Regions from separate parts of the Micromonospora sp. NBC_00821 genome, predicted to be linked through region 1. Evidence: riboswitches for the same ligand, from Rfam matches in the RefSeq annotation. Region 1 holds a riboswitch; each other region holds the start of a gene.
The links. A riboswitch is a leader RNA that binds a small molecule or an ion and turns the genes downstream of it on or off. The one in region 1 is predicted to bind cobalamin.
Positions count from the first base shown of each region.

Region 2: it holds a riboswitch for cobalamin, as region 1 does, so the genes downstream of both, cobN (cobaltochelatase subunit CobN) here and OHB44_RS14445 (CbtB domain-containing protein) in region 1, are expected to answer to the same signal.
Region 3: it holds a riboswitch for cobalamin, as region 1 does, so the genes downstream of both, OHB44_RS20865 (acyl-CoA thioesterase) here and OHB44_RS14445 (CbtB domain-containing protein) in region 1, are expected to answer to the same signal.

Region 1 covers NZ_CP108880.1:3,195,234-3,198,502, reverse strand. Annotated here, with positions in the region: gene OHB44_RS14450 (amidohydrolase family protein) at 174-1,052, opposite strand; cobalamin riboswitch at 1,327-1,472, shown strand; gene OHB44_RS14445 (CbtB domain-containing protein) at 1,508-1,711, shown strand; gene OHB44_RS14440 (CbtA family protein) at 1,702-2,472, shown strand; gene OHB44_RS14435 (histidine phosphatase family protein) at 2,469-3,065, shown strand; partial or broken gene OHB44_RS14430 (TetR family transcriptional regulator) at 3,113-3,269, shown strand, end outside.
Region 2 covers NZ_CP108880.1:3,938,416-3,941,684, forward strand. Annotated here, with positions in the region: gene cobN (cobaltochelatase subunit CobN) at 1-1,702, opposite strand, end outside; cobalamin riboswitch at 1,960-2,136, opposite strand; gene OHB44_RS18155 (MBL fold metallo-hydrolase) at 2,452-3,168, shown strand; gene OHB44_RS18160 (ArsR/SmtB family transcription factor) at 3,224-3,269, opposite strand, start outside.
Region 3 covers NZ_CP108880.1:4,562,568-4,565,836, forward strand. Annotated here, with positions in the region: gene OHB44_RS20860 (zinc-dependent alcohol dehydrogenase family protein) at 85-1,077, opposite strand; gene OHB44_RS20865 (acyl-CoA thioesterase) at 1,187-1,633, opposite strand; cobalamin riboswitch at 1,831-2,044, opposite strand; gene OHB44_RS20870 (copper resistance protein CopC) at 2,175-3,269, shown strand, end outside.

The DNA.
Region 1 (3,269 bases):
CAGGCGTTACCTTGCCACGCATTCACGTATGTTGCCAAGGTCTTGCGAGCATGTTTTGCCATCGTTACCTGCGCCATCGAAGCCATACGTCAGACCAAATCGACATCGACTGCCGCCGCTAGCATGTTATCGATAACATGCTATGTCCCCAGGTCGAAAAGGGCGCTGCCGTCTCAGGACGGGGCCAGCCGGTAGACCCGGCCGGCGGTCTGACGCCAGACCGCGGCCCGCTCATCGTCGGAAAGCGGATCCAGCAGATCACCCAGAACGGCGACCCAGCGGGTGTACGAGGTGGCGAGCAGGCACACCGGCCAGTCCGAGCCGAACATCAGCCGATCCGGCCCGAACACGTCGAGGGCGTACTCGACCGCGGGCCGCAGGTCGGACGCCGTCCAGGACCCGCCGTCCACCTCGGTCACCAGGCCGGAGAGCTTCGCCGTGGTGTTGGCCTCGGCCGCGAGCGCCCGCAGGTCGCGCTGCCAGTCACCGAGATCGGCACGCCCGAGCGGGGGCTTGCCGAGGTGGTCCAGGACGAACCGCACCTGGGGCATGTCGCGGACGAGCCGGACGGCCGCCGGCAGCTGACTGTGGCGAACCAGGAGGTCGAAGGCGAGGCCGGCGGCACCGACCGCGGCGATGCCCTGCCGCACGTCGGGACGGTCGAGATAGGTCGGGTCGGGTTCGGACTGGACCAGGTGCCGGATCCCGACCAGTCGTTCGCCGCCGCGCGCCCTGCGGAGTCGGGCAAGGCGGCGGTCGACATCGGCGGCGCTCAGGTCGACCCAGCCGACGACCCCGGCGATGAGCGGGTCGTCGGCCGCGATGCCGAGCAACTCGGGCGTCTCCGACCGGACGGCGACGGACTGAACGACAACGGTCTGGGTGACCCCTGCGGCCCGGGTCGCCGGGGCGAGCTCGAGCGGCGTGAAGTCGTCGTCGATCGCGGCCATGGTGCGCGGATCGATCCAGGGCTGTGGGTGCCGCGCCCGGACCCAGAGGTGATGATGCGCGTCGACGATGCCCGGTCGTCGCGCGACGTCACCGGTCGTCACGGGACCCGCCCTGGCGCGTTCTCGTCCACCCCACACCCCGCCCAGCCGCTGATCGAGCCCTCCGGGTCAACCCGGAGCCACAGAGTCGATCTGGCAGGTTGACCATGTTAGCGGTAACAGTCTGTTGTTGAGTCCCGGAACGCGCGTCACGACCGGCTTCCGGCAGTGTCGCCTTTTGGTCTGACGAATCCACTGGCACCTGCGGCCGATCCGCCTCGTCGGCGTACCGGTATGTGGACGCGTTCGGGGCGCGGGGCCCGGGTTGACCGCCTGAGGCGGCACCGATACCGTCGACCCACTATCTGCGGCGACGCGAGGGAAGCCGGTGTGAATCCGGCGCGGTCGCGCCACTGTGAGCGGTTCCCCAACCACACCTGGGGGCCGCGAGCCAGGACGCTCGGTCGTCCGCAGCCTTGCGATGGGGACGCGTCATCCCTGGGGAGGTTCGTGTATTCATGTCTAGCTCCGCTTCCAGCCAGCCGGTGGTGCACCCCGCTGGCAGTGCCCGTCTGCTGTGGACAGCTCTGGCGACCGTTGCCGCACTCACCCTGCTGGCGTATCTCGTCGCCTTCGACCAGGGCGCGGTGTCGCGCAGCGGGATGTACCTGCACGAGTTGATGCACGACGGCCGGCACCTGCTGGGCGTCCCGTGCCACTGAACACCACCGCCGCTCCCCCGTTCCTCGCCGTCCTCGTCCGCGGGCTGCTGGCTGGCCTGATCGCCGGCCTGCTGGCCGGTGCGTTCGCGTACGTCGCCGGCGAACCGCACGTCGAGGCGGCCATCGCCATCGAGGAGGCGGCGGCGCACGCCGAGCCCGCCGCTGGTGCGCACGATCACGAGGACGCCCTGGTCGGCCGGACGGGTCAGCGCGGCGGGCTGTTCCTGGCCACCGGCCTGTTCGGGGCCGCGATGGGTGGCCTGCTGGCCACGGCGTACGTCCTGCTGTCCCGTCGGCGGCGCGGCGACGACGACGGACGGTCGGGTCTGCTGCTGGCCGGCGCGGCGCTGCTCGGCGCGGTGATCGTGCCGTTCCTCAAGTACCCGGCGAACCCACCGGCGGTCGGCGACCCGGCCACCATCAACCAACGGACCGTCACCTATCTGTTGATGGTGGTGCTAGGGCTGGTGGCCGTGTGGGCCGGGTCGCTGGGCTACCGGTCGGTCGGCGCCCAGGCGCCGACGTGGTTGCGCGCGGCCGCGGCCGTGGGCGGGTTCCTCTTGGTCACGGCAGTGTCGTACGTGGTGATGCCGTCCTTCCAGGAGGTTCCGGCGGACTTCCCGGCGACCCTGCTGTGGAGTTTCCGACTGGCCTCGCTCGGCACCCAGGTCGTGCTCTGGACCGGCATCGGCCTGCTGTTCGCGGCCCTGATGCACCACGAGCGGCGTCGCCGGGCCGGCATCGCACTGCCGAGCACGTGACCGGCACCAGCCTCCGGCTGGTCGCCCACGGTCACACCGTCGCGCTGCGCCGCGCCCGCTTCGGCGGCGTCGACGACGGCCTGGACGAGGGTGGCCTGCGTGCCGCCCTCGCCCAGGCTCAGGCGGGCGCTGACCGGCGTGGGCTCCTCGGCGTGAACGCCACCTGCCTGTCCAGTCCCGCGGTGGCCGCCCGACAGACCGCCGACGCCTTCGGCCTGCTGCCGACGATCGAGACGGCGTTGGCCGACTGTGACTACGGGATCTGGTCCGGACGGACGCTTGAGGAGATCGCTGAATCGCAGCCACAGGCGCTGCACGACTGGCTGTCCGCTCCGGACTCCGCGCCGCACGGCGGTGAGTCCGTCACGGCCGTGCGGGATCGGGTCGGAAGCTGGTTGGACGAGCAGCACCGAGCCGGCGGACGCGTCATAGCGGTCACCCACCCACTGGTGATCCGGGTCGCTGTGGTGCACGCCCTCGGTCTTCCGGTGGCGACGTACCGGCAGGTGGACGTGGAGCCCCTGGCCGTCGTCCGGCTCACCAGTCAGGGCACGCGCTGGCAGCTCCGACTGGGCGCGCCGCGAGCAGGTTGAGGTCGAACCGAACGCCGCGTCGGTGGGCAGCCCTTGCAGAACGCGTCGTGACAGCAGCAGAACCGCCTGTCCTCGCGACCAGCCACACCGCCGGCGAACCGGCCCAGCGTCGCCGTCGGGACGCGGCCGAGACCCGGCAGTTGCTGCTCGACGCCGCTCGCCAGCGCTTCGCCCGGGACGGCTACGCGGCCACCACCGTCCGGG
Region 2 (3,269 bases), 740 kb from region 1:
CGACCACCACGGCGTGCGCTCGCCGCTTGGCCTGGGTGCCCTCGCCGGGGTCGTTGACGATGAACGGGTACACCAGCGGCAGGTCGCCGAGGACGGCGTCGGGCGCGCAGTCCGCGGCCAGGCCGAGGCCCTTGCCGGGCAGCCACTCCAGGGTGCCGTGCTTGCCCAGGTGCACCACGGCGTCCGCGCCGAAGCCACCGTCCGCGGCGGGCGCCGTCAGCCAGCGGTACGCGGCCAGGTAGTGGTGGCTGGGCGGCAGGTCCGGGTCGTGGTAGATGGCGATGGGGTTCTCCCCGAAGCCGCGGGGCGGCTGGATCAGCAGCACCACGTTGCCGAAGCGCAGCCCGGCGAGCACGATGTCGCCGCCCTCGGTGTACAGCTCGCCCGGCGGCTCACCCCAGTGCTCCCGCATCCGCTCCCGCAGCTCGGCCGGGACCTGGTCGAACCAGCGCCGGTACGTCGACCCCGGTATCCGGGCCTCGGCGGCGGCCAACTGCTCCGGGGTGAGCCACTCCACGTCGTGACCACCGGCGGCGATCAGCGCGTGGATCAGCGCGTCACCGTCGTCGGGCGGTGGCGCGTCACCCAGGTCGTAGCCGGCCTCGGCCAGCGCGGCGAACAGCCGGACCGCCGAGGCCGGCGTGTCCAATCCGACGGCATTGCCGACCCTGGAGTGCTTGGTGGGGTACGAGCTGAGCACCACGGCGACCCGCTTGTCGGCGTGCGGCACGTACCGCAGCCGGGCGTGGCGCACCGCGATCCCGGCGACCCGGGCGGCCCGCTCGGGGTCGGCGGCGTAGACCGAGAGCCCGTCGGCGTCGATCTGCTTGAACGAGAACGGCACCGTGACGATCCGGCCGTCGAACTCGGGGATGGCCACCTGCATGGCGGCGTCCAGCGGGGACAGGCCGGCGTCGCTGTCGGCCCACTGCGCGCGGGTGCTGGTGAGGCAGAGCGCCTGGATGACCGGCACGTCCAGGGCGGCCAGGGCGCCGACGTCCCAGGCGTCCTCGTCGCCGCCACCGGAGGCGTCGGCGGCGACCGCACCTCCGGCCGCGAGCACAGTGACCAGCAGCGCGTCACAGCGGGCGAAGAGCCCGAGTGGGCCGGCGCCCGCGGTCAGCCCGCGCAGCGAGCCGCAGAAGATCGGCAGCGGGTTACCGCCGGCTTTGTGGACCGCGTCCGCGAGCACGTCGACGAAGTCGGTGTTGCCGGCGAGGGCGTGTGCCCGGTAGAAGACGATTCCCACTGTGGGCCGGTCCGGGTCGGCGGGGTGTTCGCCGTGCACGCCGTACGCCGGGGTGGGCGCGGGTGCGGCGAATCCCTCGCCGGTGAGCAGCACCGTGTCGGAGAGGAACCGGGCCAACTGCCCGAGGTTGTCCGGACCGCCCTCCACGAGGTACGCCAGCGACTGGGTGACGACCCCGGACGGCACCGTGGAGATGGCCATCAGCTCGGCGTCGGGCAGCGCCTCGCCGCCGAGCACCACCGTCGGCACGCCGGTGGCGAGCACCGCGGCGAGGCCGTCCGCCCACGCCTGCCGACCGCCGAGCAGGCGTACGACGACGAGGGCGACCCCGTCGAGCAGGGCGGGCACCTCCTCGGCGGCGACTCGGGCGGGGTTGGCCAACCGGTAGTCGGCGCCGCTGGCGCGGGCGGCCAGCAGGTCGGTGTCGGCGGTGGACAGCAGCAGGATGCGCACGGCATGCTCCGGAAAGTGACGCCCTGGACCCTCACGGGGTGACCGGGGCGATGCGAGTGGGTACGGCGTCAGCCGGTACGACGGCCAGCGCGAACGGCGCCCCGACGCATGGGTCGGGGCCGGTCAGCGCCGGGCGATCAGCTCAGCGGTGCCGGTGGCCGGTGTCCTTGGAACGCACTGCCTGGAGCGCGATACGACGATAGTCGTCGATGAATGAGACGCCGTGCGTCATCGGGTCCTCCTCGGGTGTCCACGCCCTGGGGTACGTCCCGACGGCCGAAGTATCCTGGCTTCCGGATCGACGCTCTCCCCCGGCCTTCCAACCGCAGACACACGGCCGTGACTCACGAGGGGGGATCGCTCCCCGGTGACAGTGGCGGGACCGCGTCGGATTCGCACCGACTTCCTTCACTGCCGTCAGGCCGCGAATGCTGCCACACCGCCGCGCCGCCGGTCAACGCCGGTCCGACCCCGCCGGGCGGACGGGACTCATCGAGATTAAACGATTGGTGCGAGCGCGACTCTGCGCGACGGAATGCCTCAGATCAATGTGCGACGTCCTTTGCTCTGCTTACCTATGTGCACCAGACACGGAGCGTCACCGGCGCCTATAGGTAAGCAGAGCAAAGGTGGCCGGACGAGTCCTGACCTGCGCCGATCCTCCGGCAGGGCGGTGCCGGCCGACACCCTCACCTAGGATCGGCGAACGCCACACCAGTGTCCGCGATCAATCTCGGAGGTCGATCATCGTGGTCGCCCCGCAGTTCCACCGCCTGTCGGGCCGTGTTTGGCGGTATCCGGGCGATCCCGACCCGGAGGCGGTCCAGGCCGGTGTCGCCGTCGTCGCCGACGAACGCGGCAGTGTGATGATCGACGCCGGGCAGAGCCCCGCGCACGCCCGCGAGATCCAGGCCGCGCTGGCCGCCGCCGGGCTTCCGGAGCCGCGCTGGCTGGTCTACACCCACCATCACTGGGACCACGTGTGGGGTGCCTGCGCCTGGCCCGGCGTGGAGATCGTCGGGCACGAGACGGCCGTGTCGCTGCTGCGCGCCGAGGCCGCCCGGCCGTGGAGCCACCCCTACCTGCAGGAGCAGATACGCGCCGATGCCCGCCTCCGCCCGAGCTTTTCAGCCCGCGCACGCGCGATGGCGTCCTGGGAAGACTTCGCCATCCTGCCGCCGACCCGCACCTTCGTCGACGTGGACGAGCTGCCGGTCGGGGTCGAGCTACGCCACGTCGGCGGCGGGCACGCGCCGGATTCGACAGTGGTGCTGGTGCCCGACTCGGGGGTGATGCTGCTGGGCGACTGCTTCTACCCGCCGCCGGCCCATGTGCGCCGGCCGGAGGACGGCCTCGACCTCGACCTGGTCCGGCGACTGCTCGACGACGACTACCACTGGTACGTCTCCAGCCACGCCGAGCCGATGACGCTCGAGCAGGCCCGCTCGGCCGTCGAGGGCGCCTGATCCAGACGGCAGACGCTCTCCGGCACCGGGTGCGGGCACCTGACGCCGTGACCCTTCAGAACGATGAGGCCCCGGCTACCAGCGTCCGTGCCGCATCCGTC
Region 3 (3,269 bases), 1.4 Mb from region 1:
GCACACTCCCCTGCAAGGCCACCTAGAACCTTGTCGACCGCTGCGCAGAACCACAGAGCACTCCGCGGGAACGAACGGCTCGGCTCAACCGGCGACGTCCACGACGACCTTGCCCTCGGCGGTGCCGCCGGCAACCAGGTCGTGGGCGTCCATGACCGTGTCGAGCGTGAACGCTCGCGGATCCAGTCGCGGGCGCAACGCGCCGGCATCGGCCAGCGCCGCGATCTCGCGCAGGATGTCGCCGTGGTGTTCGCGGCCCCGGCCGGTGAGCATCGGCAAGAGGGTGAACACCCCGGAGTAGGTCGCGCCTCGGAACGACAGCGGGGCGAGCGAGTGCGAGCCCCAGCCCAGCGCGCTGACGACGTGCCCGTGATAGGTGCGTACCGCCGCGAACGACGCGTCGAGCGTCGCGCCGCCGACGTTGTCCACGACGATGTCGAACCCCTCGCCGCCGGTGTACCTCTCGACGTACTCCTCGACCTTGCTCGTCGTGTAGTCGATCGGCACCGCGCCCAGGCTCTCGATCACCCGCATGCTCGCCGGCCCGCCCGTGGCGTACGCCTCGGCGCCGCGCGCCTGGGCGAGTTGCACACCCACGTATCCGACCCCGCCGGCGCCGCCGTGCACCAGCACCTTCTGGCCGGCGTGGACCCCAGCCCGGTCGACGAGCCCCTCCCAGGAGGTGATCGCCGCCAGGGGCAGCGCGGCGGCCTCCCGCATCGAGAGTGCCTTCGGCTTGTGGGCAAGCAGCCGGGCGTCCACTGCGGCGTACTCGGCCAGCGAGCCCTGAAGGTCGCCGACGCCCCCGCACAGCCCGTACACCTCGTCTCCCGGCGCGAAGCCGGTCACGTCCGCGCCGACCGCCGCGACGACACCGGCGAGGTCCAGGCCGAGCACCGCAGGCAGCTCGACACGCGCGTGCGCGGCCTTTCCAGCCTGGATCTTCGTGTCGAGCGGGTTGACCCCGCTGGCGACGATCCGCACCAGCACCTGCCCGCGCTCGGGGGTGGGTTGATCGATCTCCTCGACCGTCAGCGGAACGTCGAACTCCCGCAACACCGCAGCGCGCATAACCATCCACACTCTCCGTGATCGAGGCTTCACGTGGACGCTATCCGACCGGATAGGCGGCGGGGCGGGTTCCTCGGACCGCGCCAGCGCCGCCACGGGCGGGCCCGAGCGCTGGTCAGTCGTCTTCGGCACCGTCGAGCAACGCGCGTCGCAGCGCCAGTCGGTGCTTCCGGCGGATCTCCGCCTCCCGGTACCGACGCCGGTCCCCGTCGGTCTCCGGTAGCAGCGGCGGCACCGTCCGAGGCTGACCGTCGTCGTCGATGGCGACCATGACCAGGTGGGCGGTGGCCACGTCGGTGGGCGGCACCGCCCGGTCCCACCGGTCGGCGGTCACCTTGACGGCCACCTCCATGGAGCTGCGGCCGGCCCAGGTGATCCGGGCGTCGACGTGCACGACGTCGCCGACCCGCACCGCGCGGAGAAACGCCGTCTCGTCGATGGCGGCGGTCACCGCCGGTCCGTCGGAGTGCCGGGCGGCGACCACACCGGCGACGGAGTCGATGAGGTTGAGGATCCGGCCGCCGTGCACCGTACCCATCAGGTTGGTGTGGTGCTGGTCCATGATCTGCGAAAGGGTCAGGTGCGACGCCGACGGCGCTCGGCCGGCGATGGTGGTGGTGTCATGCACAGCGGTAGTCCGTCCCTCGGGAAACCACACCGCCGGGTCGCGGACACACGCTGACGAGGACCTGGCCGCGCACCACGCGCACGGCCCGTCACCCGCTCAGCCCACCCGCGAGGCCGACGGCAGCGCACACGGTTGTGTACGCGGCGCCGGCAGGTCTTCGGACTCGCGGGCCTGACCGGTCGCGCCGGTCCCCTACTGGCCGTCGCTTCCCAGGCCGTTGGCCCAGTGCTGATGACGGCGGTCGTTCCCACTCACCGCTGCGGGGCAGCCCCGGATTTTCACCGGGTTCCCTCTTACGACGCCCCGCCGGTCACGACGGGGCGAACCAGCGCCGTCGGCAGCATAGCTGGCCAGGGAATGTGTCCACCCGGGGCGTCCCGCCGCCGCGACGGATGGCCTGATCGTCAACTTTTGTCGTCTGAGGAAGAAGATCGCCAGCTATTGAAAAAAGTCTCGCGAGGGTGAGGATATCCAGATGCGTCGTCTCCCCCAGACTTGCGGGCGGGTGGTCTCGGGCCTCCTCGCGTTCCTCCTCGCCTCGGCGGTCGCCCTCCTCGCGTCCGCCCAACCCGCCGCCGCGCACGGGACCCTCGCCATGTCCACACCGGCGAGCGGCGCCGCAGTGCGCGAGCCGTTGACGGAGGTGCGGCTGTACTTCACCGAGAAGGCCGCCGCCAATGCGTTCTTCACGATCACCGCCCCGGGCGGCGTCCGTGTCGATAACGGCTGGTCGTATGGGGAGCCGAAGCCACTGGACAAGCCGGTACGGGAGTACTTCCTGGTCAACGGTCAGTTCGAGCCACGGGAGTACACGACGGGGTTCCCCGCGGTGGTGTCCGTCGCCCACCTGCCCGCCAAGGGCCAGTACTCGGTGAGCTACCTGTCGGTCGCCTCGGACGGCGACACCGTGCGGGGCACCCTGACCTTCCGCTACGACGGTCGGGTGACGGCAGCGCCGAAGGGGTGGAGCCCGCCGTCGACCCAACCGGACCCGGCGCTGGTGACCGCCACCGAGCAGCACAACTCGTCCGGGCAGGCCTCGGCGGTGCCGACCACCGCCGACGATCCGTCGACCCCGCCGGCCGCGGCGGCCCCGTCAACCGGGTCGACCGAGGAGAGCGGTCCCGGGGCACCGGCCTGGGCCGGCTGGGCGGCGGCAGTCGCGGCGGTCGGGGCGGCGGTCGGGTTCGTCGTCTGGCGTCGCCGATCCGCCGGCACACCCACCGGCCGGGGCCGTGCCTCGGCGGCGACCTCCGGTCGACGCGGCGGTGGCGCCCGTACCACGAACAGGGCCGGCACTGGCACTACCGTCGGCGGCAAGGCCGCCGGGGACAAAACCGCCGGGGGCAAGACCATCGTGGGCAAGACCGTCGGCGGCAAGACCGCCGCTGGCAAGACCGTCGGGGGCAAGGCCGGTGCGGCGACCGGCGTCGTCGCGCGTACCGCGAGCGACAAACGGCGGCCCGCCACAGTGCCGGCGGCGCGCAAGGGCACCACGGTCGTCACGGCCCGCACGGGCGTTGCGGTCGATCCGATGCCTACCGATCAGGTGACCACGGCCCTCGCCAGC